2 regions of the Paenibacillus sp. ATY16 genome follow, and region 2 is predicted to be linked to the other one. Evidence: a T-box and tRNA genes for the amino acid it is inferred to sense, from the RefSeq annotation. Region 2 holds a T-box; the other holds one or more tRNA genes.

Region 1 (15,538 bases), on a different contig from region 2:
TGCGGATCGAGATCGAAGCAGGCATGTCGGAGGAACGGTTAAAGGAGCTGGAGCTGCTGCTCACCAGCCACGACGGAGATGAGCTGAAGCAGCTTTGCGAGCGGCTTCAATCGGAAGCCGAGCAGTTGGAGAGGAAGAGGGGAGATCTGCTCGATAAGCGGGGAAGACTGCGCCAGCAGCTTGAGCATTTGCTGCAGGAGGAGAAGCGCCGGGAGCTGCTGGCCGTCAAGGAAATGACGCTTGCCCGGATCACCGAGGATGCCGAGCGTTACGCCGTGCTGGCTGTCAGCGCCTCCCTCATTCGGACAACGAGACGGATATACGAGGAAGAACGGCAGCCCGCCTTGCTGAAGCTGGCAAGCGAATTTGTACGCCGTCTTACGGAAGGGCGATATAGCCGGGTGATGACGACCCCGGACCAGCCTTCGCTCCGGCTTGAGACGTCAGATAACCGATTAGTCGATTCCGTTATGTTAAGCCGCGGCACAGCCGAGCTGGTGTATCTGGCCATGCGGCTTGCGCTTGCCGTAGAACGAACAGCAGCAGCGGGCATGCCGCTGCTGCTGGATGATTTGTTCGTTAACTTCGACCGCCAGCGCCTGCAAGCCGTCGCCCAATTGCTTGGCGAATTGTCGTTATCGCGCCAATTGATCCTGTTTACCTGCCATGAGCATATTCGGGCTGCACTTCAGAATGGCATTCCTCATGCTAATCAAATCGAGCTGCCTGGCAGAAGCAGGCCGTTAGTGAGCCATCCTTCGTCGGATGACCAGGTATAGCCAGCCTAAGCTGATAAGGCCGAAAATCGGATAAAGCGTCGAGAGCAGCGGGCCAAAGCCGATTTGGCTCGCGAAATAGCAGAAGGCGAGAATGCCCAAGATGATTAACGGACGGGACCATTTCAGCCGCTCCTGGAGCTGGAGGGTCAGACCGTAAATGTCGGCAATAAGCGTCGTAAAGATCTCGGCGAATATGAGGAAAATATAAATATACTGCACGAAATGGCCAAGCTGCTTGGCGATGCCTCCCATCGGGATGGCAAACTGCTGGATGCCGGGCATATGGACGGATAACGCAATATGTCCGGCTAGCAGCATAATGCCGATTCCGATTCCGCCAATCCATGAGCCCAGTACAATGGTTTTACGGTCCTTAACCTCCGAGCCAAGCGGGACAAGCACGGCTTGCGCCATCGACAGGTTAAAGGCGGTATACAGGAATGGGGAAGCCCATGCCGCCCATACCGAGTGGTCCGTCGCAATCGTTATGAACCTGTCGGCTTCGGGCGTTTGGAACGTGTCCAGCATAATTAGCGCGGTGAATAGGAGCATAACCGGCACCACGATCGCGTTAACCGTCAGAATCGCTTTCATGCCTTTGCGAAGCAGGAAGTAACATGCGGCAATGGTGACGAGTAATCCCGTTTGATAAGAGACATTCCAATTCTCGTAAAAGATGGTGCCCGCACCGGCAAGCATCACGGCGGTTACGCCAAGCAGCACAACCAGCATGAAATGGCTGATCCATTTCCCGTACTTATCGCCAAACAACGCAATGTTCAGATCCTCGTAGGACTTCGCCCCGATTTCGCTTGCAATCAGCATCATCTTGCCGCCTAGCCATATAAAGAGCGCCGTCGCGACAGCGATCGTCAGTGTACCCCAATAGCCGAAGCGGGTGAAAAACTGCAAGATCTCTTGTCCAGTCGCAAAACCGGCGCCTACAATCGTGCCAATATAAGTGGATGCGATTTGAAGAGCCTTACCCGTACGCTTTACCATGGCATGTCCTCCCGAAAATAACCTTCTATATAAGAAGGTATGTCCAAAGAGGGACGGGCATGACAGTAACTTCCGGATAAGCGGTCCGGTTAAGCTCCGGCTAACAATTTGATCGAAACGATTTTGTTATGATCCGGATCCAGATCAAATTTGAGCAGCGAGTCTTTTCCTTGGTAAGTAATGATGTAGCTGTTCTGGGAAGTTGGTTTGCCAAGCGCTTTAAGCACGGTTTCCGTTTTGTCCTCGACGCGAACGCCGCTGAGCCCGGTTGCAATCGACTTATCGTAAACCTCTATGTACTGGATCGCTTTGTCTTCGTTGATCCCTACGGCAAAACCTTTGTATTCGTGAACCTCTATCGTCTCCGAATCGTCCTTCAGGCTGTATACGTCATTTGCTTTGCCATAGCGCTCGGATACTTTCGTGTTGGAATCGCCGATCCGAAGACCGAGCATGACAGGGTGGGAAGCATCCCATTGCTGCTGTTTGCTTGCCGTGCCAGTGCCGGACGGCGATGTGCTTTTGCCGGAGGATTCCGCGCTCGTATCTCCGCCGGACGCATTTGCGCCGCTTGCTGCAGGCTCCTTGGCGTAACTCCCGCTATCCTGTCCTTGGGAGTAGGTTTTCTGCGGACTGTCGCCCGTTGGGTAAGTGTCCGACGAATGGTCGGCTGGCTGCAGACTTAATGGAGTGTCCGTGTTCATCGTGTTCGAACAGCCTGTTGTCGCTATAAGGGAAAGGGCCATTGCGGCCGTCCATTTTGCTGCATAATATGTTCTCTTTGTCTTGTTCATGCGATTGCGCTCCTTTTGGGTCGCTTTTTGTCCTGAAATCTTATCTTTATTTACGTCCATATCTGGAAGAAGTTGCTTTGCATTATATATCTCTTCTATATAAAATGATTCCTCTCCTGCTTCGATAAAAAATTTGAAAGAGCCGGGTTGCGTTGTTTGCCTATCCTATGGTAAGTTATCGAAAAGAGATTTTGGTGGAGGGAAATGACGATGGATATTTTAAAAGAACGAATTTTAGAGCAAGCATCGGTACTTTCAAGCGATGTGTTGCGGCTGGATTCCATACTTAACCACCAGGTCGATCCTGCTCTTACGATGGAAATGGGACATGAATTCGCAAAACGGTTTGCTGACGAGAAAATTACGAAAGTTGTTACGATCGAATCCTCTGGTATTCCCGTTGCTTATGCTACGGCGTACGTACTAGGAGTACCGCTTGTATTTGCACGTCGCAAGAAAACTTTAATCGCGGATCCGGATGCTTATTCGGAGCGTGTTCCGTCCTTTACAAAAGGGATGGTGACCGATATTATGGTGTCGAAGCAGTTTTTGTCGGCTGAAGATAAAGTGCTCTTCATCGACGATATTATCGCTAACGGCGATGCAGCCCGCGGACTGATCAAGATCATTGAGAGATCCGGCGCAGAGCTGGTGGGCATGGGGATTGTTCTCGAGAAATCGTTCCAGGCCGGTTCAAGAACGCTTCGCGAACAAGGTGTGCGGGTTGAGTCGCTAGTAAATGTTACTTCTTTGAAAAACGGGCAAATTCAGTTCGACTAAGTTATAATGAGGGTGAAGGAACCGAGGGGAGGCAGCGGCAATGATAACTTCTGAATTTTTGACTGCGAAACTGGGTGACGCGAAAGTTCACTTCGAACGCGCGTTAGATTGCAAGCATACGGAATTTGATGATTTGTATCCTTATATGATTGAGCATCCGCAATTTTTCTGGTACAAGCGTTATGTTGCATGGTCGGAGCTTCTTACGATTGTGAAGCTTTGCGAAGAGCTCGGTGAGGAATGGAAAGGTCAATTCACGGAGCGTCAGGCAGAATATATCGCAAAGCGCGTCATGTCTTCAAGAGTGCTTGATGAATGGTATGAAACCAATGATTCCAAGGAGCATGTCGGTTAGTCCGCACGGAGGTATTAGCGGTGATTAGTGAAGAGCAGTTGGATCAGTTTCGCCAAAGCGGCGAGAAGATCCGTGTCGTTCGGGACGAGATGGAAGTAAACGACGTGATTGGAATCGTTGTTGCTTGGGATGACGCATCGGTTGTCATCCGTCGTCACAACAGACGGGTCGTCAAGCTGAGCCGCAATTACCGCTTTGAGCTTGCCTCAAGCGAACGCGGTTCTGTAGAATAGCAAGTACAGCATACAGCAGGAAACTCTGGTACGCAGGGTTTCCTGCTTTTTTTGCGTCGAGGCATACAAAAAAAGGTTTTGGTTGTCTATCGCTAGACTAACCAAAACCTTTGACTGTTTATGTATGGTGCGGTCGAGAGGACTCGAACCTCCACGGCTGTTACACCACTAGAACCTGAATCTAGCGCGTCTGCCAATTCCGCCACGACCGCAAATGTTGTTGCCAACGAAAGATATCATACCATTAAGTAAAGAGAAGAGTCAAGCTGTTTATTTAGAAATAGTTAAGACAAAAGAAAAAGGCTCCAGCTCATGCGCTGGAACCCTTTATGCATGGTGCGGTCGAGAGGACTCGAACCTCCACGGCTGTTACACCACTAGAACCTGAATCTAGCGCGTCTGCCAATTCCGCCACGACCGCATGCCTTATTACGTCCCCTATGGTAGCATGTACGGGTTTCATTCGTCAACCCATCCAATAAAGTTGCAAAATTCAGCATATTTTTCCTCCGTTGGACAAACAATGAAGGGGATAAAAGGGAAAGGGTGTATGACGTGAACAAACGAAAAAGAGCAGCTGTCATTTGGATCATTGCACTCGTGTTATTCATGCCGGCCGGTGCGGGACAAGCGATGGCCGCAGAGGAAGAACAAGCGAAGTCCGCAAGACAGTTTGCGATTGTAATCGATGATTTCGGCAACGGAATGAACGGCACGGATGAGATGCTGCAGCTGCCCGTTAAATTTACGGTAGCGATTATGCCGTTTATGCCAACCACCAAAAAGGATGCCGAAGAAGCGCATCGCCTTGGACACGATGTTATTGTGCATATGCCGATGGAGCCTAATAAAGGGCAAAAAAATTGGCTGGGTCCAGGGGCAATTACCGCTGATCTCAGCGATGCCGAAATTAAGAAGCGGGTAGAGGATGCCATTGATAACGTTCCGTATGCGGTAGGCATGAACAATCACATGGGCTCCAAAATTACGGCTGACGAACGGATTATGCGTATCGTCCTTTCGGTCTGCAAGGAACGGGGATTATTTTTCCTCGACAGCCGTACGACTTTCAAAACGGTTGTACCCAAAGTAACGGAGGAGCTTGGCGTACCGGCACTCGCAAACAACGTATTTCTTGATGACGTCTATACGGAGCAGCATGTATCGAAACAAATGACGATTGCGAAGAAGCATCTGGAATCCCATGCTACTTGCATCGTTATCGGCCATGTTGGGCCTCCGGGCAAAAAAACGGCAGCCGTCCTTAAGGCATCCATTCCAGGGATGCAATCAGACGGCCAAGTTCAATTCGTCAAGCTGTCGGATCTGGTTCCTTCGTTATCGGGTGATCCATTTATACTGCCGAATCCCTGAGGCGATTGCCGTGGCAACGCGAAGCTGCTCGCGTGGGTCGGTGAGCATCGTACGGTCGCCTTCATGACTGATAAAGCCCATCTCTACAATGACGGCCGGTTGGTCGACCTTGCGCAGCAAATAAAAAGGCTTGCCTTCTCTTGGGTAAAAAGCGGTTTGTTGTTGTCTATTCAGCGTGTCCTGTATGCAAAAAGCAAGAAGGGCGCTTTCACCCGTAGACTGATGCAGTACAAGCGGACCATGCTTGGATCTGTCCTTGGTCCAGTTCACGTGAAGGCTGACCAGCATGGTTGTCTCGATCTCGTCGGTTAACTGGCGGCGTTGCGACAAATCGCGCTTGTGACGAGATCTGCTCACATGCCACCGGTTCTCTTCGCTAAGCGCATAATCACCGGTGCGATTCAGCACGGCCGGAATGCCTTGACTATTAAGCAATAGGTACAGCTTTTGGGCGATGGCCAAATTTATATCCTTTTCCAAGGTATTTCCGGCTGTTGCGCCTCCGTCAATCCCGCCGTGTCCGGCATCGATCAACACGATAGCCGAAGGCATCGTCCAACCGTCCTCGGGAGCGTGCGCAATTTGCTGTTTGTTTTCCGGAACGGCAGCTGACAGCTGGGGCGCAAGACTAAGCAAGCCGATAAGCACAAAAACGGTAACCCGCATGACAAACAATTTGAATTCCTCCTTCAATATGCCAAGACTTGCGTGCAAAGCAGCTATCGATAGCGTGGCTTATTGAAGGAAAACTCATGCATGTTTACGATCTGGACAATCCGGGCAAACTTCTAGTAACAAATAAACCGAAGAGGTGATCGGGCAGTGGCAAATGGACATGATCTTATTAAATACGTGACCGTGGAATTTGTGAACTACATCGAGACGCCGAGGGATGAACGAAAAGCAGCCAAAGCGACAGCCAAGGCTGCAAGGGAGCATTGGCTGTCGCGCTGGTTCGGATGGGGCGGGGCAAGCGTATTGCTATGGTGGAAAGGCCGTACGGAACGTTAGCGATAGAAATGACCGAGCTCGGCAAGAAGCTTGAGGGGAATGTACCTTGTGCTGCTGCCGAGCTCATCCGTTTCCAGAGCGGCATAGACATTGCCATCCCCCCAGCTGTGATACCCGGTTACCGACCATACATAGAGCATCTCATTATTAAAGCGTTCTACCGTAAAACGGAGAGGCGTCTTGGAGCTTAGCGCTTTGAGCACGATGCTGGTATCCTCGGCGGAAGCTGGTATAGGTTTCTCGGTCAGCCACGGCATTTCGCTGTACGGATCGAAAGAACGGCTTTTCACGGCTCTTTGAATCAAGGTGTTCCCTTGCAGGGCGTAACGTGCGGCAAGCCCTTCTTCTGCCTTGGCTGTCTTCTCCAACGTTGCTTTTTGCAGGGGCAGCCATTCACCGCTCATTCCGTCCAAATACGTATTTTCCGCTGAACCGTTCACGTCCCAGACGGCCAGTAACGGATGAATATATAAAGCTTGGTTCGTATTAGGCAGAGAGGAGAGAAGCTCCAGCTGCGCAAGGGATTGATGCAGCGTTGTCTGGTCAAACAAGTATTCCCCCGTTCCGTATTCCCCAAGCGCAAACCCGCCATTTTCCTTCGCCTGAATAACCAGGTATCCGGCCGGTTGACCTTTATCCTTAACAATCGCTATCCAGCTATGCGTGCCGGGTCCAAGAGGCGACACGGTAAATTCGGCATGACTCCACGCTTTGAACTCCGGTAATTTCGCAAGCTCGTCCATCCAGCCTCGTACGGCGGATTGAAGCTCCGTTTCCTGTTGAGCCGTTACGGACGGCATTGATTCCGCCTGAAGGCTTTGAGCCGTGACAAGGAATGTTGACACCACCAATGCGGCTATAACCGTTTGTCGAATCCACTTTTTCACCCTGGCACATCCTTTCTTTCTTTTGCATCTGTTTCTGACATGGTCTCATTATATTGGACAAGCCCGCAGAAGGCTGTTGGAACCTGTCGCGGGCGTACGTCAATCGGTTGTTCTATTTTTGGCGTATTGCTGCGAATGCCGTCTGATTGTCTCTATTCAATGCCTTCCAAGTGGAAAATACCGCAGTTAATGGCGGAAGCCGTCACCCGCGGCTCATACTGCCATTTGATCTCGGTCTGGCGTTGGTTGAATTGCTCCTCGATGGCTGCCTTGGCATCCTCTTCGGCGTGTTTGATCATCGGATCGTAATAATGCCGGATCCTATCGAGCTCTTCCTCCAGCCTTGCCGCGGCATCGGAAGCCCAGGTATAGTCGTAATTTCTGAGCTTGCGTTCAAGCGAAGTCTCGATAACGCCTAATGCCTTGGCATGGGAAAGACCATTGCGGGTCAAATGAATATTCGATGGCAGCCGCGGCGTAAGCTTCATATTTTTAAGGCGGTCATAGAAGTTCTCGATCACGAGTCCCGTTGCGAGAGAGACGCCATAGCTGTGAATTTCCTCGCGTTTCCTGTCGCAGGCGAATTCGACACGCATATTGACTCCGAGCCATGCGGTATAAGGTGTCGATTGGAACGGAGTGCTGGACCTCCGTTCCGGCTCCTGGAACAGGTTCACGTAGCTGCCGGAGTTTTTGGCTGCGCCAAACAGTTGCTCTAGCTTGCGGGAGCCGAAATAAAGATCTTCCCTTGGCGTGCGGATACCGCCGGCCATATTGTTGTTTACGAATCCGAACGAACGGTTTAAAGCCGCATCCACGGCGTTTGTTACGGGGCCTGGTGTTGGCGGCGGGGCAGCAAGCTCCTCCTCGTATTTCTCCTTGTCCGTTACGAACAGGTAAGTCATCGTCTCCGGATCGGAGCCCGTGCGGTCAACAAAGCTCCAGTAGAAGGGACGGTTCGTAAGCTCACGGTCGGCAGCAGGGGAAAGCTTAACCGTGAAGTGGGCAGGCGACTTCTCCAATATCGAGCATTGTGTGGCTTCAAGAAACCGTTGTACGTATTTGTGGACCTGCTTCGAATTCACGGTCTCACCTCGACTTTCTGGCCTAGCGCGGTCATTTGTGCCAGGATGGTTGGTCCTTGCGGCGTATCCGGCGTATCCGGCGTATCCGTCTCCTTCTCTTCACGAAGCTTGGATATCGTGGAGCCCAGATGATTAAGCCTTTGCTCCAGATGAACGGCGTCTCCTTCGGATTCGAGCAGCATCCGCGCCAGCTGCTGTTCGATGGAGCCGGCATCCGATTCGAACCGTTCGAGAATATGATCGAGTTCCCCGATGACAAGCTCGAACAGATTGATTTTTTCATGCAGCAGGTTCACGATATGCTCTTCGATGGTCCCGAGCGTACACAAATTATAGATCTTGACGTCTTCCTTCTGACCAAGCCGGTGAACGCGGCCGATCCGCTGCTCGACGCGCATGGGATTCCACGGGAGATCGAAGTTGATCATGTTGTGGCAGAACTGCAGGTTGATTCCTTCGCCGCCGGCTTCGGTAGCGATAAGCACTTGGGCGCGGCCGCGGAACAGATCCATCATCCAGTCCTTTTTCCCGCGGTTCATGCCGCCCCGGTAAGGTACGGCCAAAATATTATGCGAGCGGAAGAACTGAAGCAGATATTCCTGCGATGCCCGATACTCGGTGAAAATGATGACCTTGTCGTTAATCTGCTGAATAAGCTCCATCACTTTCTCGGCTTTGGTATTGGCTTTGATCTGTTTAATGAATTCAACCAGCTCCCAGATTTTCGGGCGGATCGGAGAATCCTCGGCCGTTTTCTTGAACAGATTAACAAGCGTAATAAATACCGCATCCCGGCTGCTGCATACTTCGCGTTGCAGCGTAACAAGCGGAAGCATACTCATCATATCGACGCCGTCTTCCTTGTAACGATCCCGAACGAATGCCGTAACCGCGTCATAGAGAGCCTTTTCTTCGGAAGAAAGCTCCAGCGGGATATTTTTCACGACGCGCTTGGTGAACGATATGCCGCCATCTCCGCGCCGGTTGCGAATCATGACGGTGGACAGCGCATCCTGCAGCTGATCTTCGTTTTTCGGCAGACGCTTGTCGACAACGAAGTTGGCTGCGAACTCGCTTTGACCTCCTAACTGGCCCGGCTTAAGCAGCGTAATAAGGTTATATAACTCATCCAGATCGTTCTGAATCGGAGTAGCCGTAAGAAGAAGACAATATTTTTTGCGGAGCTGGAGCGCAAATTGGTAGTTTGTCGTCTTTTTGTTCTTGAGCTTATGGGCTTCGTCAATAATGATCATGTCGTAATCCTGGCCCAGAATAATCTCGCGGTGCGGATCGCGCTTGGCCGTATCTATAGAGGCAACCACAACGTCGTATTGCCACGTATGCTCTTTCTTTTGAGCGACGGCCGAGATGCCAAACTTTGAATTCAGCTCTCTCACCCATTGCAAGACGAGGGAAGCCGGAACAAGAATCAGAGCCTTTCGGACGAGTCCGCGCACCATGTATTCCTTGATGACGAGTCCGGCTTCAATCGTTTTGCCAAGTCCAACTTCATCGGCGAGAATAGCGCGGCCGCCCATCTCGTGAACAACCTTGCGTGCCGTGTCCACTTGATGCGGCATCGGCTCGAAGGAGGGGAGCGTTCGCAAGCATTGCAGCTGTTCGAAGCTGTCGACCCGCTTGGCCTGCTCGGCTTCCATCGTCAGCTGATAGAGCGTCCAATTGTCCCAAGGACCATTTTTGGCGACCCGGTTCTGAAGCTCGTCGAACCAGGTGCGGTCGCATTGCAGGTCTACAAGCGGATGAAGCTTGCGCCGGACCATATTAGCTTCCGTTGAGGCGGGATTCACATTCGCCTGATCATTCATAGTAAAGGTCACGATAGGCAGCTCCTTTTGCGAATAGAGATAGTTGTCACTAGTATGGCCTTTTTCATCAAATCTTAGTAAATAAGCAGTAAAATTAGCGAAAGGACAAGCAATAGAAAGAGAATAGCCAATGTAAGCGGAGAAAAGCGGCGAAATAGGTAAAAACAACTGTGGATACCGATATGTAGTATAGTATAATAATCAGTACACACAATATATGGTGCCCGACACATGCGATAAGAGGTGTGTACACGATATAAGGGACATGGGAGGAAGGACCAATCGGATGGCAATGACTCAGAAATTGGAAGGCCTTAGCGAAAAAATATTTTTGGACCGTTATGCTTGGAAAAACGCGGACACAAAGAATACCGCAGTAGGGGATGTCGTACTGGTCCTGACGAAGGATGATCCGAAATTCCCGGCCAAAGAGGTTGGGGAAGTCATCGGACGCAGCGGCGACGAAGTGACCGTCAAGCTTAGAAGCGGAGATACCGTGACATCCAGCGTGGAGAAACTCACGCTTACTATAGAAAAGACTCCGGAAGAGATGTGGGACCGTCTGGCCGGTGCGATGGCTGGCGTCGAGCAAGGCGAAGAGAAGCGGCGTGCCTGGACGGAAAGATTCCGTTACATTCTCGATGACTGGAAGCTGGTTCCTGGCGGCCGCATTGCTGCCGGCGCCGGCGCGAGCGAAGAATTGACGTTGTTCAACTGCTACGTTATTCCTTCGCCAAAGGACAGCCGCGGCGGCATTATGACGACTCTGTCGGAGATGACGGAAATTATGGCGCGCGGCGGCGGCGTGGGGATCAACCTGTCTTCGCTGCGTCCTAGACGCGCCATTGTCGCTGGCGTTAACGGATCCTCCAGCGGGGCCGTATCCTGGGGGGGCTTGTTCAGCTATACAACCGGCCTGATTGAACAGGGCGGAAGCCGCAGAGGCGCGCTTATGCTTATGATTAACGACTGGCATCCGGATGTGCTCGATTTCATTACCGTCAAGCAAACGATGGGGCAAGTGACGAATGCGAACCTGTCGGTATGCGTAAGCAATGCGTTTATGAAAGCCGTGAAGGAAGACCTGGATTGGGAGCTTGTATTCCCGGACACCAAGGAAACCGATTACGACGAGCTGTGGAACGGCGATCTGGAAGCATGGAAGAAGCTTGGCAAGAGGGTTATCCATTATAAAACGGTTCGGGCGCGCGACGTATGGCATACGATTATCGAATCGGCATGGAAGTCGGCGGAGCCTGGCGTCGTCTTTATGGAATACTACAACCAAATGTCGAACAGCTGGTATTTCAACCCGATTATTTGCACGAATCCTTGCGGCGAGCAAGGGTTGCCGGGCTGGGGCGTCTGTAACCTGTCCGCGATTAATCTGTCCAAATTTTACGATGAGAGCAAGCATGACGTGAATTGGGAAGAGCTGGCGAAGGTAACCCAATGGTCCGTTCGCTTCCTCGATAACGTTATCGATACAACCCCTTATCATTTCGAAGAGAATGAGAAGAATCAGAAGAAGGAGCGCCGCGTAGGCCTTGGCACGATGGGCCTTGCCGAGCTTATGATCAAGCTTGGTGTCCGTTACGGCAGCCCTGAATCTCTTCTGTTCCTCGATAAAATATACGGTTTTATGGCACGGGAGGCTTACCTCGCTTCGGCTGAGATCGCTTCGGAGAAAGGCTCGTTCGAAGCGTTCGACGCGGAGAAGTTTCTGCAAAGCGGCTTTATGAAAAACATGGTGTCCGAATTCCCGGAGGTAGGCGAAGCGGTTCTGGCCAAAGGCATGCGTAACGTGACCGTTATTACGCAGGCTCCGACGGGCAGCACCGGTACGATGGTTGGTACGTCGACCGGCATCGAACCGTATTTTGCCTTCGAATACTTCCGTCAAAGCCGTCTAGGCTTCGACAAACAGCTGGTGCCGATCGCGCAGGCATGGAAGGATGCGCACCCTGGCGAAGAGCTACCGGATTACTTCGTAACGGCAATGAATTTGTCGGCGAAGGATCATATCCGCGTGCAAGCGGCGATTCAGCGCTGGGTCGACAGCTCGATTTCGAAGACGGCGAACTGTCCGAGCGACTTTACCGTTGAAGAGACGAAAGAGCTGTACGAGATGGCGTTTGATCTGGGCTGTAAAGGCGTTACGATCTACCGCGACGGCAGCCGCGACGTTCAAGTTTTGTCGACGAAGAAGGAAGACGCGAAGCCGGATGCGGCGGTTGAAGCGGCTGCAGCTGCGGAAGCGGTAAAAGAAGAAGATAAACTCGAGACGCTGAATACGGCGCTTAACGCGAAGGTATCGCCGCAGGCGGAGCAGGAATTCGACAAGCAATATAAGCGCCGTCCGCAAATTCTTCGCGGGGCAACGTACAAAGTAAACACGCCGTTCGGCATGGCCTATATTACGATTAACGATCTGAACGGCATTCCGGGCGAGATCTTCCTGAACGTAGGCAAAGCCGGCTCCGACGTATTCGCGATGGCGGAAGCGCTTGGCCGCGTATGCTCCTTGTTCCTTCGTTACGGGGATCACGGCAACAAAGCAAAGCTCCTGATCAAGCATCTCAAAGGCATTGGCGGAACCGGTGCCATCGGCTTTGGAGCCAACCGCGTAGAATCCATCGCGGACGCGGTAGCGAAGGCGCTGGAAATTCATATCGAGAGCACGAATGAGCAGGCGGCTGCGTATGAGCCGGTAAAAGAGGCACCAGCCTTGGCTTTCGCCGCAGCACCTGCCGTAGAGGATTCGCATAAGCATGGCGAAGTTACCTCTCGCGACTTATGTCCATCCTGCGGATCGGCTTCGCTGATTAATGTCGAAGGCTGCAAGCAATGCAGCAACTGCGGCTATAGCAAGTGTAATTAGAAATTAATTAAGCTCGGATCCCTTCGGATTCGGGCTTTTTTATATGAAGCGGTATCTCAGGTGATTATCTGCATCGGATTTATGGACGTGTTAGACATTGATCTCATTTTACTTAAATAGGCATTAAAAGAGGTCGTTTAAAGTTCAAACGAATAAAATATTTCAACGCCATTTTGGTAAAAGGCAGAAGAGTTGATTTCTGTCTTTCTTTGTCTGAGCGATTACTAAAAAGCCAAAGCCATACTCAGATAATTATTTTTCCAAAGTAGCAGGTATTATCTAATTCACTCGAAATCGATTGAGCTAGAACATATTGCAAAAACACTAAAAATGAACTGGGGGAGGTTAAGTGAAGATCCTTATGGTTGCTCCGGAGCAATTACCGGTTCCGGGCAATGGATCGGTTGAAATATGTATGCTGGCAATTGCTAAGCAGCTTGCTGTAAGTCATAAGGTTACGATTGTCAGCAGACAAAGGTCAGGTTTACCAAATGTTAGTAACCATGGAAACTTAACTATTGTTCGAGTGCCTTCGGGAAGTTCACAGAAATACATCGCATCGGTCCTGCGTTATATCAAAGGAAAGTATTATGATATTATACAAGTGGATAATCGTCCCCACTATATGGCTAAAGTGAAGCATGCCTTCCCATTAACCCCGGTTTCGCTTTTCCTTCATTCTCTCACTTTTGTTCCACGTACTAAAGCTGTGGCAACCAGCTTGGATAAGGCCGATTTGATTATTGCGAACAGTGTCTCATTAAAAAGTAATTTATCCCGCTTGTTTCCAACGCAATCCTCTAAGATAAGAACAGTATATCTAGGTGTGGACACCATTCGGTTCAAACCTAATGACTCTAAAAAGAAGTCTGATACCTTCCAGGTCCTGTTTGCAGGACGAATTATTCCACGTAAAGGTGTACCGGTTATTATCCAAGCAATTGGAATTATGAAAAGAAAATATCCCAAAGTAAGATTGATCATCGTCGGGGGAGGTAAAGCGAATTATATCAATAGCCTTAGATTATTAGTACGAAAATATCGTATAAATGCGCGCTTTACTGGAATGATTCCTCATAATAGGGTCCACCAGCTATACAAGAACGCAGATTGCTTCGTGTGTCCTTCACAGCGACATGAGGCATTTGGGCTTGTCAATGTGGAAGCTATGGCCTCTGGACTTCCCGTCGTTGCATCCAGTATCGGAGGGATTAAAGAAATAGTGAGACATGGGGCGAACGGGTATCTCGTTAAACAATACAAAAGTCCTCATTCACATGCCGAGTGGATTGGGAAGCTAGCGGGTGACAAAAATCTAGCTTCGAAATTGGGCAAACAAGCAAGAAAAGATGCGGTCGAGCGGTTCAGTTGGAGCAAAATGGCCTATAAGCTAATGACCGTATATAAGCATGCATCATCTAATTCTAAGAAAAAGAGGACTTCATAAACCATAAAGAAGCTTAGCAGCATTGCTGCAAGTGCTTTTGGATACGATTTGAATATCATATAAAAAATCGCCTTCACCTTATGACTTAATATAATCCGCCTTTATTAATCTACTGCACGACTCACTGCCTCTATTGCTATGGTTATTGCTGGTACGATGAGAGTATTGCGGAGGTGATCCCATATTACTTGATTAGTGGTAACGATAAAGGCGACACGGTTATTATCACTGCCAATATCTACTCGTATTCAATATCAGAAGCAAATGCTGCAGTACTTATTAAAGGAAGCGAATATAACTTAATTTAATGACTTCTCATTTTTTTAGCAAATAGCTACTACGATATGACCTAATATGAATTAGAAACACGAAACACTAACAGCAAAAAGACGAAATGAATCCGTTTTTAGTTGTTAGTGTTTTATTTATGATATGCGATCAACCATCATTGGGTGTTTTTTCCTCCTTGGCATAGCGAATAGACTTTCTGAATCTCTGTTTATTTCCATACATTTATGGGTGTAACGTTTTTACTATTACCAAGAGCCGGTAATCCATAGAAGTCTTCGATAGTTCGCAGCATATTATAATGGTTTGTTTTGGTCGTGTAGGCTTGATGTTTAATTTTTTGTCCAACCATAATAGTGGGAATTTTATTCTTAGCACTCATATCGTCTTCGTCCCACGTTAGAATAAAGATACTATTATGTTTTATAGCCCATTCTACATAACCTGCCATGTTCGTCTTTAACCAATCGTCTGCTCCTTTAATCGTCCCGTCATGTATGTCGTGGTTTAGATTTGGGATAACAAAGGAAACAGTTGGCAGCTTACTATAGTCTTTTGGAAAAGATGTAAACGGCATATTTACTTTTGCGGGAACGTTAGTGAAATCAACCCAAGGGTTATGTTTTCGAGCATACAGAGTTTTCAGGTCATAGGGTCCGGTAAATCCTACACTTGGCAATCCGTCAGAATAACCTCCAAATGAGTAGCCGTGCTTTACAAGTTCATTAGCTAAATTGTCCGACTTAAAAGTATGGGATGGTTTATCATCGGTGACACCTTGATTTGAGCCGGAAAA
Region 2 (15,538 bases):
AGAAATTTTCTAAACATGGTTCTGGCCACGGGCAAAATCGGCAGGGAAGGCTGCGGCTATGGCGCGGTGACCGGACAAGGGAACGGACAAGGCGGACGCGAGCATGGGCAAAAGGCGGATCAGCTGCCCGGCTACCGATTGATCGAAAATCCGGAGGACCGCGCTTATATAGCGGGCGTATGGGGGATTGAACCGGGAGAGCTTCCCGGCAAAGGAGTATCCGCCTACGAGATGATGGAGCTTGTTCATAGCCGGGATATAAAAGGGCTGTTCGTCATGGGCTCTAATCCGATTGTATCGAACCCAAACGCCGTTCTGGTGGAAGAAGCGCTGGAACGGTTGGAATTCCTTGTTGTTGCGGATATGTTCCTCTCGGAAACCGCAAAGCTTGCCGATATCGTACTGCCGGTGACCTCCTATCTCGAGAACGAGGGAACGATGACGAATCTGGAGGGCAGGGTTCTGCTGCGGCCGGCTGGCCGTCCGGCTCCGGGTGAAGCGCGTCATGACTGGCAGATTCTATGCGACTTGGCTTATAGCCTTGGCAAAGAAAAGTATTTCACCTTCCGCCATCCGGAGGATATTTTTAATGAACTGCGCATGGCAAGCCGCGGCGGCATTGCGGATTATTACGGCATCACGTACGAAAGGCTCCGCAAGGAGGAAGGGATCTATTGGCCATGCCCTTCTCTTGACCATCCGGGAACACCGCGGTTGTTCGGAGAACGATTCGCCCATCAGGACGGGCTTGCCGTATTCCAGTCCGTAGACAGTCAGTCTCCGGCGGAGCAGCCTAATAATGAATACCCGCTGTACATGACAAACGGCCGAATGCTGTCCCATTACCTAACGGGAGTGCAGACGCGAAGAAGCCCCGTCCTGGCTGCCCGCGAGGTGGAAAACATATTGGAGATTCACCCGTCGACAGCGCGGAAATACCGGCTTGAGGATGGCGTGCTCGCCAGCGTGCAATCCGTCAGGGGAACGGTTATCGTTCGCGCGAAGGTGACTTCGGATATTCGCGAGGATACGATATTTATCCCGATGCATTGGGGAGATGCCCAGAACGTGAACCGGGCAACCCATGCTCTTCTGGATCCGAATTGCAAGATGCCGGATTTCAAGACAAGCGCGGTAAAGGTTCTCCCTCTTGCCGAGTATTTGCGGGAGGAGCAGGAGAAGGGGCTGATGAAGGAATGATTGGCGGCATCATATTGGCCGGTGGCCAAGGCAGGCGAATGGGCGGATTAATGAAGGCGTTCCTGCCGATTGGCGGGCAGTTTATGATTGAGCGCGTTCGTGACAACATGCTGCCCTTATGCGGCAGCGTGACGGCCGTGGTCGCGTCGGAGGATCAGGCTAAGCTCCTCTCCGGCTTGAAGCTGCCATGCCTGATTGATGGGGCGCCCGGTCAAGGTCCGCTTGCGGCTCTTCATACCGCTTTTGAATACAATTGTTTTTCCGCGCTGTGGGTATCCGCTTGCGATATGCCTTTTGTATCGGATAAGGCCGCCAATTTTTTGCTGCAACAGATGGAAGAGAGCGACAGTCTGGCTGCCGTGCCCGAAGTGAATGGTCGGCTTCATCCTCTTCATGCAATTTACCGCGCGGAGTGCCTGGAACAGGTTGAGCGTTGTCTGCGGGAAGGCGACTACAGCATGAACGGATTTCTGAAGCGGATCAACTATGCCAAGGTTCCGGAGGAGAAGTTTAAGGCGGCCGGCATTTCCCTTAGCTTTGTTGACAATATCAATACTCCGGAGCAATACGAAGAAGCGAAAATTCGAAAGGAGGTGTAGCCATGGCAGCAGCCGTGTATCAGATTACGGGTTATAAAAATACGGGCAAAACAACGCTCATGTGCCGGCTGATCGATTATTTGGCTTCCCGCGGAATTAAGGTCGCCACGGTTAAGCATGACGGCCATCCATTCGAGGCGGAGCCGGCGCATGCGGATACCGCCCGGCACCGATCCTCCGGAGCGGTCTGGTCGGCGATTACTTCGGCAGACCGGACGGCTATTGTGAAGGAGAAGCCTTCCGCATTGCTTGAGCTGATCGGAGAAGCGCCGGCGGAGGCTTTTATCCTTGTTGAAGGGTTTAAGGCGGAGCGGTTGCCGAAGCTTGTAATCGTGAGGCGGGCGGAAGACGAACGGCTGCTGGGCGAATTGAGCGGCATTACGGCAGTAGCGGTCTGGCCGGGATATCATCTGCGGAAAGACGCCATTCCGGCAGGAGTCGAGTTATTCGAGGTAGACGATGTGCAGGGGATAGGAGATCATATACAGATAGAAGGTTCGAGAAGACAGTCCTGAACGGGACTGTCTATTTTTTTGCATCCTGAGAAAAACTTTTTCGGTATTGAACCGTATACAATACTTAACGAAGAAACAGCAGCAGGAGGCGTTCCCATGTTTCAATTATTCATCTATATCGGCTGTGGATTCATTTTTATATCCGGGGTAGCTTTGGGAGCCTGGACAACGCCCGAGCAGCAAAGAAGCAATTTTAATTCGGAGCAGCCAGCGGATAAAAGAATGAGAAACAAAGTTGCTACCTGGTCCTTTGTGCTGGCTCTGGTCTGTCTCGCAATTGCCGGACTGATCAACTGGCTGGATTAAATAGAAAGCGCCCCGTTTATGACAAACGGGGCGTTTTTTCTCGTCAGCTTTCAGGAAAGAGTGTTTCCGAGGGATTCGTCGCAAACGGAGGGAAGGCGGATGACGGCTTCCGTTCCAACCCCTTTGGTGCTGCTGAAGCGGATCGAACCCTCCATAGCCTCGATAATCCGGAAGGTGACCATGAGACCAAGGCCCGTTCCCTTGGATTTGTTGGAGAAATAGGGCTCGCCAAGCTTGTCCAGCTTCTCGGGATCAATCCCTTCGCCATTATCGATTACACGGATGAGAACCTCATTATCTTCCCTGTTGGCCAGAATGGATACGGCTCCGTCAAAGCTGGATATGGCCTCCAGGCTGTTTTTGATCATATTTATGATTGCCTGTTTAAACTTCTCGGCGCTGCCGAGCACATAAAGGTCCGGTTCCGCGATGACTTCAAGCCTTGTGCTTTGCATTGCGGCAAGCGGTGAGATGATATCCTGAATCTGATTCAATTCTTCCGAAATATTCAAGGTCTTTATATCTTCCAGATGAGGCTTGGCGAACGTGAGGAACTCGGTAATGATGCTGGACGCGCGATCGAGCTCTTGTACGGCCAGCTGCAGGAACTGCTTCTCCTTGTTTACGGCCTTTTCTCCCACCAATTGAATGAATCCGCGCGTCACTTGCAGCGGATTGCGTACCTCATGCGCGATAGAAGCGGCCAGATGGCTGATCAGCTCCATTTTCTCCGCGCGCTGAATTTCCCGGTTGAACATTTCGAGCTCCTTGGAATATTTAACGAGCTGGTCGTGGTTGCGCGAGAATTGCCTGCCCATCACGGCAATGAGCGACAACAGGAAGGCGAGCAGCCCCCACTTCCAATAGATCAGATGATAGGTCTCATCCCTGAAATAGATCATAATCTCCGAGATAAACACGCTGCAGAAGACGGAGTATCCGACGGAAATCATAATCGCGTCCCGGTTCCCCTTCCAAGCGTAACCAATCGCGTGAACAGTCAGAATGAGGAATTGAATAGCGGCGATAAAGGTAAGCGGTACAACTTGAAGCAAGCTAAGGCTTATGCCTGGAACAATGGTTTTGCCAAGCGCCCATAACACAATAACCAAGACCGTAACCGGAATAAGAACGATTCTGAATTTTTTTATAATGCCGTGAATGCCAGGTCCAAGAGTCTGTTCGAAAAAGACTGCGAGAGCAGGAGTAAGCAGGAAAAGGGCTAAATCAAACAAATCCAGAAACGGTCTTCCGTAAGCATAATAATGGTGGTACAGAGCGGGAGAGTAGGCTAGTATAATTTCACCCAGGCATAAGATGATCAGGCATAAAGACATCCACAGCACAATTTGCTCGCGTTTAAGAAAAAACAGGCAAGTCATCATGATTAAGGCAATGAACATAAACGAACCGCCATAAACCAATTCAATCAATCCGTAACGCTCATATTCGGGCAGCATCTGATTGTAATCGCCGATGACCATTTCAGGCACCAGCGATTGTCTCTCATCGGATAAACGGAGCAGGATCAGCAAGTGATTGCCTTTTGTCGCATCGGACAGAGGGAGGAGCGTATAGTTCACATCGTAAGGATACGATCTTTCCATGTTATAGAGCAGGCCTTCCCGATGTTCAAGAGCTACGCTGACAGCAGTCCCGTAAGCACGTTTTATCCATATTCCCGGCGTATTCCAATCCAGGGTCGGAAGCGTGATGCGCAGGATCAGGGCATCGGCACCGGCTGCCCGCTTCTGCATAGGCTGCTCGGTGTCGGCATGCTGCCATTTTGTCGGGTCTCCCTCTGCGATCCATGCCGGTTGATAGGACTCCTTAGGCTTGTACAGCCACTGGTAGTCCCATTCCTTGATGACGGAATAGTTTTGCTGGGGTTTCTCTATGGAAGAGACATGTTGAATCTGGTAGACCGAGCATATAACCAGTACAATTATGCCTGTAATCAGAAGAATGGTTGATCTCATTACCGTCACCTACAGTTGATATTTCTGTCATCTTTTACCATACTTGCTAATTCGACAAAAATCAATATGATGCAACAAAGTATATATCACCTTCATACTTGAGTGCTATAATAAAGCCATTTAAATTGGGGCAGGGGTGGTGTAACGCATGGCGGTAAGCGAGTATTACGCGCGTAATGGCGAGGTCAGCATTCATTATTACGATTCAAGAGACGAAGCGGATGAAAGGTTGGTTCCGATTGTAGTCTGCCCGGGATTATCGGAAACGGCGGAAGAATATTTGGATTTTATGGAAGCGGCGGCGCCAAGGCGATGCATTCTGTTATCATTCCGCGGAAGAGGGAAAAGCGATACCCCAGAGGCTGGTTACGATCTGAAGGATCATCTGACTGATCTGGAATCCGTCGTGAGGGATGCCGGGGTGAAGAGCTTTCATCTGTTTGCTTATTCAAGAGGGGTATCCTATGCGCTGCAATACGCCCATGCCTATCCAAGCGATGTGCGCTCCTTTATCGTTGGGGATTATCCGCCCGAACATCGGGCGATGCCTGACGGCTGGGCGGAGGACTATATCCATCATTATTTGATTCCATTTAACCGGACATCCAACATACGGACGGACGCAGTATGGGGAATACAACGGGAGTCGGTTCAAATTCCGCTGGACCAGCCATTGCAGCTGCCGCTTATGGTGGCAAGGGGACAACGGGAGGGCTCTTTGGTTACGGAAGAGGATCTGGCCAGGTACAAACGAATGAGTGAAGCGGTCAGCGTGAAAGAGTACGCCCGGTCTGACCATGCGCTGAAGGGTGAAGACAAAGCATTGTTTTACGCGGATATTATCCGATTTGTTAATGAGCAGGACGGAGGTACGGAATAAGAAAAAAAAGTAATTGAAGGTCGCAACTATTGTGTGTTATAACTATTGCGGGTGATGTAGGAATGGAACAATTGCCGCAGTATGTGGATGTGCGCGAAATACTGCAAGGCGTCGTTAGAAGATTCGGCCTGCAGCAGAAGGACGGAGCCCAGGGATTCGGGATTTCCGTTATTCAAAGCCATATTCTGTATGAGCTGCACAAGCGTCCGAATCTATCGTTGAATGAGCTGGCGGATGTGCTCTGCGTGGAAGCAAGCACGTTAAGCAGGCAGGTCCAGCAATTGGTTGAGCTTGAGCTGCTCAGTCGCGAACCGGATCAGAAGGACCGTCGATACGTAACCTTGACCCTGACGGCAAAGGGACATGAGCAGCAGAAGGCCGTTGCCGAAGCAATGGAAGATTATATCTTAAGCATTTTTCAGTATGTGCCCGCAGATAAAAAAAGGCAGGTGCTCGAAAGTCTTCAACTATTAAATGAGGCGATGGGACAAAGTTCTCATTGCTGTTTACCTCCTCTATAGAGGAGTTTATTTTTGGATAATAGTTGCAAATTGCAATTATTAACCGAATCGATATGAATTAAAGCGGGGAACGACAAGTGGCATTTATAGCAATTATTCTTTTTTTGATTACGTTAACGTTTGTTATTTGGCAGCCGAAAGGGCTTGGTATTGGCTGGTCAGCCGCAGGCGGTGCTGTACTGGCGTTGCTTTTTGGCGTTGTCAGCTTTGCCGATGTAGGAACCGTAACCGGCATTGTATGGAATGCAACGATTGCTTTTATCGCCATTATCCTGAACTCGTTGATCCTTGACGCAATTGGTTTCTTTGAGTGGGCAGCCCTTCATATGGCCCGTCTAGCTAAAGGAAACGGCAGAAGAATGTTTGTATACGTCATTGTGCTTGGCGCAGCGGTATCGGCCTTTTTCGCTAATGACGGAGCAGCGCTTATCCTTACGCCAATTGTGCTCGCCATGGTCAGGGCGCTTAAGTTCGACAGTAAAATGATCCTGCCGTTTATTATGGCGGGCGGTTTTATATCGGACACGACGTCATTGCCCCTCATTATAAGCAATCTGGTAAATATCGTTTCGGCCGATTATTTCGGAGCGGGTTTTGTGGAATATGCCAGCCGGATGATCATCCCGAACCTCTTCTCGCTTGGCGCAAGCCTTCTTGTGCTGTATCTTTTTTACCGGAAAAGCATTCCCGCGGATTACGATGTCCGCGAGGTGAAGGAACCAAGAGAAGCGATTAAAGATCACAAGCTGTTCCGCTTGTCCTGGATTTTGTTGGCGATTCTGTTTGTTGCCTATCTGGCCAGCGAATTTATTCATGTGCCGGTATCGATCATTACGGGGGCCGTGTCTTTGGTCTTCTTGCTGTTCGCCCGCCGGAGCCCGGCGATTCAGACCAAGAAGGTGTTGAAGGAAGCTCCATGGACTGTTGTTGTGTTTTCGATTGGCATGTATGTCGTGGTCTACGGGCTGCGAAACGCGGGACTTACGGATGCGCTTGGAAACATCATTCAAGTCATTGCCGACCATGGACTTTTTGCCGCAACGATGGGTATGGGCTTCCTGTCGGCGATCTTATCCTCCGTAATGAACAACATGCCAACGGTAATGATTGATGCCTTAGCGATCAAGGGGACAGCAACGGCAGGTGCGATCCGGGAAGCGTTGGTTTACGCCAATGTGATTGGATGCAATCTGGGTCCAAAGATGACGCCAATCGGTTCGCTGGCCACCTTGTTATGGCTTCATGTTCTCGCGAAGAAGGACGTGAAGATTTCATGGGGCTCATATATGAAAGCAGGCTTCGTATTAACCGTGCCGACCTTGTTTATCACGCTGGTCGGGTTATATATCTGGCTTGAGTTTATTCATTCGTTTAATGTGTATGTTGGCTTTGCGATTGCGGGATTCCTATTGGCAGCAGCCGGTGTTGCCCTCGCCTTTTTCTTCAGGTTGAAATCCGGCAAAAAACAAGAAGCGGAAAAACAAGTGGCATAGCCATGACAGGAGGATACGGATGACAGCAAAACCTATCATATATTTCCTATGTACGGGCAATTCGTGCAGAAGCCAGATGGCGGACGGATTCATGAAGCTGCTGGGCGGAGACGAATTCGAGGTGTACAGCGCCGGCTTGGAAGCGCACGGACTAAATCCGAAAGCCGTGCAAGCGATGAAAGAAGCAGGAGTGGATATTTCGGGCAATACCTCCGATGTGATTGATGTCGAATTATTAAACCGGGCTAAATACGTCATTACCTTATGCGGGCATGCGGACGAGCATTGCCCGGTCATTGCCAATGAAAATGTCGTTAAGTGGCACTGGGGATTTGACGATCCGGCGAAGGCTACCGGCACCGAGGAAGAAATCATGGTCCAATTCCGTGCCGTGAGGGATGCCATTCATGACCGAATTAAACAATTTGTAGATGAAAAAAGCTGCCGTTAAGGCAGCTTTTTTATTAATCCTCAGGCTCATTCATGCCGCGGACGTAAATCACGTAACAGCCCCGGTCTTCGTCAATTTCGGTTGATGTCGTAAACATGGGACCGTAACCCGGAACGTCTACGATATCCTTCAGCAAGTAACGGATAACCTCATAATGGTTGGCGCTGTCGATCTCGGTCAGCTTGCGTCCCCGCTCGTTAGGCTTCCTGAATTCGATATAAATGCCGCGTCCCCGGTAGTTGGATTCGTCTCCGTAATTCTCGTTTGGCCCGATGCGCTTGACGATCAGCATTTCTTCGTTTTCCTGCATCTCGTTTGAGGTTAATTCGTATTGAACTCCGTTTGCAATCAGGTAGGTGCATAATTGACGGGCATACATCTCATCGATTCCAACGGAAGCGGCAGGATACTCCATTAACGGCTCGTATTCATTAAAGCCTTTGTCGACAAAATAAATTAATTTATTCATCTCTCTCACTCCGAATCAAAATGATTTCACTATCATACCATCATTTTATGGAAACTTTAACTTTTCTTGCTGCATCCCTATTAAAATATGATATAACTTTATAGGAACTATGAAGCTTGGAGGATACCAGTTTATGAATTTAACTCAAAAAGCAATGCTTGGCGTCTCTGCCGTTGCCATGGCTACCGCCCTTGCGGGCTGCGGTCAAACAACGACTTACCCGCGAACGGTTCCGCCAACGGACAGCCAATGCAGGGACTGGGAGTGGGACAGCAAAAACGGCGTATACCGCTGCGACGATTCCAGCTCCTCTTACTACCGGAATTATTACTATGGCAACAGCTATTATTCCTCCCGATCGGCTCTGCAAAAAAGCAGCTCTTATTCTGCTTATAAATCCAGCATTACAAGCAAAACGAGCTCCGGCTTTGGCAAAGGCAGCTCCATTGGCGGAGGCTGAACGTGGACCAATTCGCCAAGGCGAGAAACGCCTTTTATTCCGGAATTAAAGATTATTGGGCAGATTTGTACGGCGAAGAGTATTCCCTTTACGACCTATACGGCATGACGAAAGAAGAGGTTCATAAAATTCGCGAATCGACGAACCGCATTGGCCATATTTTCTATAAGACCGCGCAATTGCTTCGGACCGTGGACGACGATACTTTGATGATGCTTGGTTTCCCGCGCGAAACATTGGCGTACATAAGAATCAGAAGCTTATCTGTCGAGAGCGTTATCGCCAGGCTGGATCTGGTTGGGACGGGGGAGACGTACAAATGCATGGAGATCAATTCGGATACCCCGACCTTCATCAAAGAGCTCCATTATGTAAACGGACTGGTCTGCGAGGTCTTTGATCACCATAATCCGAATAAGGGCTTTGAGAAGCAGCTTGCGCTTGCGGTTGAGAAAGCGGTTATCGAGAGTCTGGAATATCTCGGCGAAGATCCGAATGAGCCTCGCATCGTGTTCACGGCCCATGGAGATAACGTAGAAGACGCCAATACGGCTCTTTACTTGCAGAGCTTTCTGCCTTTCCCGTCGAGCTTTGTTCCGCTTGATCAGCTTCAAATTATCCGGCATGTCGGGTTGTTTGACGGAGAGGGAAATCCCATTCACGTGCTGTACCGCCAAACCTTCCCGGTAGAGAATCTTATTGAGGATGAAGATGAGGAAGGGAATCCGATCGGATTATGGCTGCTGGAGCTCATCGGGCAGAAGAAGGTCGCAGTCGTTAATCCGCCGTCCGCCTTCCTTCTCCAATCGAAGGCCGTGCAGGCCATTATTTGGGGACTGCACGAAGAAGGGAGTCCTTTTTTTACCGAAGAAGAGCACCGATGGATCGGAGAGCATTTTCTCCCCACCTATCTGGAGCCGGACCGCTTTCTTGAAGGCCGGACGAAATACGTGATGAAGCCTGCGTTTGGACGCGAAGGGGATACGGTCAAAATTTTCGAAGGCGACGGGACGGTAGCGGCGGAGGATAGTCATAACTCCTACGCTCATTACCTTCCGGTCTATCAGGAATACGTCGAGCTGCCAACCGCCAATTTCCGGACGGTAAAGGGAGAACGTGAAGGCTCGTACATGTACGGCAGCTTTTTAATCGGAGGAAATGCGGGCGCCATAGGCATTCGCATCGGCAGCCCGATTACGGATAATTTATCTTATTTTTTGCCGGTTGGCATTACTAAATCAGAGTAAGGAGCTAAATTGGAATGGACACTAATTTATATGTGGATTTTTTGCTTTATTCATTGACGGGTTTCGCCATTATGATAGCAGGGCTGCTCTTGTTTGAACTGACAACGAAGAATAAGGAGTTTGCCCTTATCTTTAAAGGAAATGCTTCGGCAGCCTTGTCGCTTGGCGGCAGGCTGGCAGGTCTCGCCATCGTAATCCGCGCGGCTGCGGAAAACTCGGTATCGCTCTCCGACATGCTGCTGTGGGGCGTGATCGGGATCATTGCGCTCGTTATCCTCTACTACTTGACGGAGCTGATTACTTATTTATTCGGCAAGGGGCTTAAGGTGAACGTGACCATCTTTAAAGCCATTGAGCAGAACAACATCGCGGTAGGCATTCTTATTCTGCTTATTTCGTGCAGCGTAGGTATGATTATCGCCGGATGCCTTACTTATAATCCGGATTTGCTCGGGTAGCCCGGCAAACACCCGCATATCTTGACATGTGGCGTCACTGGCGGTATAATCGGGTCTAACCATGTTTTTCTATACTTAATGGCGTTGAAGAGGAGCAGTAATGTCGCGGAGCAAGGCTAAGAGAGCCGGCGGATGGTGCAAGCCGGACCTGCAGCGATATGAATCTCGCCTTGGAGCTTTGCGTTATTATTACGCAACGAATAGCCTGCGTTAAAGGCAATGAGTGAACGAAAGGCAAAGCATGCCGGACGTTAACTAGGGTGGTACCACGGGAATAATCTCTCGTCCCTAGCGATAATACGCTAGGGGCGGGAGTTTTTTTATGTTTGTGATGCGCTCGCGCACACTTTTTAGGAGGAAATGATGATGAGTCAGGAATTTCAAGGCTACAACCCGCTGGCGGTAGAGCCGAAATGGCAGAAATATTGGGATGAGAACAAGACATTTGCAACAACGGAAGATCCGGGCAAGAAAAAATTCTACGCCCTTGATATGTTCCCTTATCCGTCCGGCGCGGGCCTGCACGTAGGTCACCCGGAAGGTTACACGGCTACGGATATCGTATCCCGTTACAAACGGATGCGCGGCTATAACGTTCTTCATCCGATGGGCTGGGACGCGTTTGGTCTGCCGGCGGAGCAATACGCTCTGCAAACGGGACGCCATCCGCGCGAGATCACGGTGGAGAACATCAACAACTTCCGCCGCCAGATCAAATCGCTTGGCTTCTCGTACGACTGGGACCGCGAATTCAGCACAACGGATCCGGATTACTATAAATGGACGCAATGGATCTTTATCCAACTGTATAATAAAGGACTCGCTTATGTTGCCGAAGTACCGGTTAACTGGTGTCCTGCGCTGGGTACCGTACTGGCGAACGAAGAAGTGATCGACGGCTTGAGCGAACGCGGCGGCCACCCGGTTATCCGCAAGCCAATGCGCCAATGGATGCTGAAAATTACGGAATACGCCGAGCGCTTGCTCGAGGACTTGGAAGAGCTCGACTGGTCGGAAAGCATCAAAGACATGCAGCGCAACTGGATCGGCAAATCGACTGGCGCGGAAGTAACTTTCGCCATTGACGGTCATGATGCCTCGCTTGTCGTATTTACAACGCGTCCGGATACGCTGTTTGGCGCAACTTACTGCGTACTGGCACCCGAGCATGAGCTGGTTGCGACAATCACGACGGCTGACCAAGCCGAAGCGGTTGAGGCGTACAAAGAAGCGGCGGCTCGCAAGAGCGATCTGGAGCGTACCGACCTTGCGAAGGACAAAACAGGCGTATTTACGGGCGCTTACGCGATCAACCCGGTTAATGGCGCAAAGACGCCAATCTGGATTGCCGACTACGTGCTTGCGGGTTACGGAACGGGCGCCATTATGGCGGTACCTGGCCATGATACCCGCGACTGGGAGTTTGCGAAGCAGTTCGATCTGCCAATCCTTGAGGTTGTTCAAGGCGGCGATGTAACGAAAGAGGCTTATGCAGGCGACGGTCCTCACGTCAATTCCGATTTCCTGAACGGTCTGAACAACGAAGATGCGATCAAAACGATGATGGAGCATTTGGAAAGCTCGGGCAAAGGCCACGGCAAAGTCACTTACCGTCTGCGCGACTGGCTGTTCAGCCGCCAGCGCTACTGGGGTGAGCCGATTCCGATTCTGCACCTGGAAGACGGCACCATGAAGCCGGTTCCCGTAGATCAGCTGCCGCTTGTATTGCCGGACGTGGATGCGATCAAGCCATCCGGCACCGGTGAATCGCCGCTTGCGAACGTTACGGAATGGGTAAACACGATTGACCCGGAGACGGGCATGAAGGCTCGCCGCGAGACAAACACCATGCCGCAATGGGCGGGAAGCTGCTGGTATTACCTGCGCTTTATCGATCCGAAGAACGAGAACGAAATCTGCTCGCCGGAGAAGCAACGGGAATGGCTGCCGGTTGACCTGTACATCGGCGGCGCGGAGCATGCGGTGCTTCACTTGCTCTACGCGCGCTTCTGGCACAAAGTGCTGTACGATCTTGGCGTTGTAAACACGAAAGAACCATTCCACAAGCTGGTGAACCAAGGCATGATTCTCGGCACGAACAACGAGAAAATGTCCAAATCGCGCGGCAACGTTATTAACCCGGATGATATCGTGAACGAATTCGGTGCGGATACGCTCCGCATGTACGAAATGTTCATGGGACCTCTGGAAGCGACGAAGCCTTGGAATACCAACGGCGTAGAAGGCACATACCGCTTCTTGAGCCGCGTATGGCGTTTGTTCGTTAGCGAAGACGGCAGCGTAAACGCGAAAATCGCAAACGACGGCGAAACAACAAAAGCGTTCAAGCAAACATGGCACCGTTCCATCAAAAAGGTGACCGATGATTTCGAGAACCTGCGCTTTAACACCGCGATCAGCCAGTTGATGATTTTCGTTAACGAAGCCTACAAAACGGATGTATTGCCGGTTGAAGCCATGAAGAACTTCCTGCAAATGCTGTCCCCGTTAGCTCCGCACATCGCTGAAGAGCTGTGGGAGAAGCTGGGCGGAACGGGCTCCATCACTTACGAGCAATGGCCTTCGTACGAAGAAGCATTGACAGTGGATGATGAAGTTGAAATCGTCTTGCAAGTGAACGGTAAAATTATCGAGCGCGTTTCCATTGCAGCCGATACGGCGGAAGCAGAGATGGAAAGCCTTGCCAAAGACATGGATAAAGTGAAAGAACTGATAGAAGGCAAAACGATCCGCAAAGTGGTCGTTGTTAAGGGCAAGCTCGTTAACATCGTAGCGAACTAAATAGCAGGCAAAAAAAGAAGAGGTGAGCGGCCCAGCAGCGCAAAATGTGCTACTGTCCGTTCACCTCTTCGCCGTAGAAAGCCGTATTTATTTTGGCGACGTCTTCGTCGAATTTTTTATGCGTCGTCCGGATCAGCCGGTTGAAGGTGCCGTCAAGCTCACGATTCAGCAGCTGCAGGGCCTGGGCCGTAATTCCTCCGGGAACGGCTACTCTCTTCTGGATATCTTCCGGAGATAGTCCGCCTTCCGTCAGCAGAAGTCCCGTGCCGAGCAGCATGTTGCTTGCAACGCTGACCGCGTCCTCGCGGCTGATTCCCGTTTCGCATACGGCGGCATCTACGAACTGCTCGACCAGATAAGCGAAAAAGGCAGGTCCGCAGCTGGAGAGGTCGGATACGATCCGGGTGTAAGGCTCTTCGATAGCAAGGGGCTCGCTGATGAAAGCAAGCATATCTTCGATAAGGGTCTGGTCCTCTTCACTAATGCGGGAGCCATACATGCATAGGGTAGCTCCGCTCCAGACGAGGTTGGTGACGCTTGGAATGACCTTTGCGATTTTGCACGGCAAAAGCTCTTCCAGATGACCGATCAGAACCGGGCTTGTTATGGATATAAGAAGCTGCTCCGGCCGCAGGACCGGCAGAAGATCATCAATCACTTTCTTATATTCAAGCGGTTTGACGCATAAAAACAAAATGTCGCTAACGCTTGCGGTGCTTGCATTCGAACGCTCGGCTCTCATTCCGGGATATCGTTCAGCAAGCGCCTGGGCTTTTGCGTAGGTGCGGTTGCTGATTACGATCTGACACGGGTCGAGTGCTCCAGATGCGACGAAGGCTTCGATAAGCAGGCTTCCCATCGCGCCCGTCCCAATGAATCCGACATTCATGCTCAGCCCTCCTAACAGATTTGCTCTTTTAACCTATTCCTCAAGACTTGCCTAATATGACATGGAAATGCTAAAAATCCCTTTTTTTTGGGTAGAAGGAGTGTTCGCAGTGGCTCGTTTCCCGCAAGGACGTCAAACGAATTCGAATAAAAACGGATTTATAATCCCTCTATTTCTTGTCGCGGTTGCGGTTGTATTGCTTGCTGCGGCCTTCGCGCAGCCAAAGGAGAAAGCGCCGGATGAGTGGGTGAAGCTAAACCGGGAGGTTGGCGCTGCCCTGCAAATGAATGAAGAACCGGAAGCGGCAGCGGAGAAGGCGGATCTGCCGGAAAAAACGAAGGAGAGCGGAGCGCAGTTGCCGAACGTCCAAACGGGGAGCATTCATGCGGAGGCTAATGCCGGAGAGACTGCAGGGAAAGAAGAAGTCCCGTCAGGCAAGCTTGATATTAACCGGGCAACGGCCGAGCAGTTGGATACGCTGAAAGGGATTGGCCCGGCAAAAGCGCAGGCCATTATCGCCGACCGGGAACAGAATGGACTTTTTTCATCCGCGGATGATCTTCTTAGAGTGAAGGGAATAGGCAGCAAGCTGCTTGCCGGAATAAAAGATAGCATTGTCGCATCGCCATGATTATGAGAGAATGGGACAAGGTGCAGGGAGGTTTTCCCAGGCCTATATAACCATATTCGGGCATTAAGTTCGATTCCATTGGACAACCAAACCGAGCCGTTTGCTTTGAAATGGTTGAAGCATGTCCATCCCATATACCAAGGAGTTGTTGCACATGACGAATCAAGAACAAAACAAACGTTCGCTCGACACATTGGCTGTCCATGGCGGACAGGAGATTGACCCGACTACTTTTGCCCGCGCGGTTCCGATTTACCAGACGACCTCTTACGGCTTCCGTGACACGGATCATGCCGCGAACCTGTTCTCGCTTCAGGAATTCGGCAATATCTATACCCGCTTGATGAACCCGACAACGGATGTATTCGAGAAGCGTATCGCCGAGCTGGAAGGAGCGCCTGCCGCACTCGCCGTAGCGTCCGGACAAGCTGCGATTACGTATTCGATTTTGAATATCGCGGGAGCGGGAGACGAGATTGTATCCGCAACCAGCCTTTACGGCGGTACATACAATCTCTTCTCGACAACCCTTCCGAAGCTGGGCATTCAAGTCAAGTTCGTAGACCCGTCGAATCCCGAAAATTTCCGCGCGGCCATAACGGAACGCACAAAGGCTTTGTATGCGGAAACGGTAGGCA

Evidence for each region. A T-box is a leader RNA that pairs with one kind of tRNA and senses whether it is charged. The one in region 2 lies ahead of leuS (leucine--tRNA ligase), so its partner is inferred to be a tRNA-Leu.
Region 1: it has a tRNA-Leu gene. The T-box ahead of leuS (leucine--tRNA ligase) is inferred to sense a tRNA for this amino acid. The anticodon was not compared.

Annotation. Positions count from the first base shown of each region.
Region 1 covers NZ_NMOK02000023.1:464,493-480,030, reverse strand. The annotation lists partial or broken gene CFI03_RS15150 (ATP-binding protein) at 1-779, shown strand, start outside; gene CFI03_RS15145 (YkvI family membrane protein) at 744-1,781, opposite strand; gene CFI03_RS15140 (hypothetical protein) at 1,871-2,575, opposite strand; gene CFI03_RS15135 (xanthine phosphoribosyltransferase) at 2,786-3,355, shown strand; gene CFI03_RS15130 (hypothetical protein) at 3,396-3,710, shown strand; gene CFI03_RS15125 (hypothetical protein) at 3,731-3,943, shown strand; tRNA gene CFI03_RS15120 (tRNA-Leu) at 4,069-4,155, opposite strand; tRNA gene CFI03_RS15115 (tRNA-Leu) at 4,278-4,364, opposite strand; gene CFI03_RS15110 (divergent polysaccharide deacetylase family protein) at 4,490-5,317, shown strand; gene CFI03_RS15105 (N-acetylmuramoyl-L-alanine amidase family protein) at 5,282-5,992, opposite strand; gene CFI03_RS15100 (YqzE family protein) at 6,140-6,328, shown strand; gene CFI03_RS15095 (hypothetical protein) at 6,325-7,215, opposite strand; gene CFI03_RS15090 (YqhG family protein) at 7,368-8,300, opposite strand; gene CFI03_RS15085 (DEAD/DEAH box helicase) at 8,297-10,081, opposite strand; gene CFI03_RS15080 (adenosylcobalamin-dependent ribonucleoside-diphosphate reductase) at 10,413-13,007, shown strand; gene CFI03_RS15075 (glycosyltransferase family 4 protein) at 13,357-14,454, shown strand; gene CFI03_RS15070 (alkaline phosphatase family protein) at 14,954-15,538, opposite strand, start outside.
Region 2 covers NZ_NMOK02000002.1:87,002-102,539, forward strand. The annotation lists gene nasC (assimilatory nitrate reductase catalytic subunit NasC) at 1-1,200, shown strand, start outside; gene mobA (molybdenum cofactor guanylyltransferase) at 1,197-1,799, shown strand; gene mobB (molybdopterin-guanine dinucleotide biosynthesis protein B) at 1,802-2,314, shown strand; gene CFI03_RS01150 (DUF5316 family protein) at 2,411-2,620, shown strand; gene CFI03_RS01155 (sensor histidine kinase) at 2,671-4,599, opposite strand; gene CFI03_RS01160 (alpha/beta fold hydrolase) at 4,748-5,479, shown strand; gene CFI03_RS01165 (MarR family winged helix-turn-helix transcriptional regulator) at 5,542-6,000, shown strand; gene CFI03_RS01170 (arsenic transporter) at 6,078-7,493, shown strand; gene arsC (arsenate reductase (thioredoxin)) at 7,513-7,944, shown strand; gene CFI03_RS01180 (RNA helicase) at 7,958-8,413, opposite strand; gene CFI03_RS01185 (aminotransferase yhxA) at 8,547-8,873, shown strand; gene CFI03_RS01190 (glutathionylspermidine synthase family protein) at 8,876-10,120, shown strand; gene CFI03_RS01195 (DUF350 domain-containing protein) at 10,135-10,578, shown strand; T-box leader at 10,654-10,871, shown strand; gene leuS (leucine--tRNA ligase) at 10,945-13,380, shown strand; gene comER (late competence protein ComER) at 13,430-14,269, opposite strand; gene CFI03_RS01210 (ComEA family DNA-binding protein) at 14,379-14,900, shown strand; partial or broken gene CFI03_RS01215 (homocysteine synthase) at 15,055-15,538, shown strand, end outside.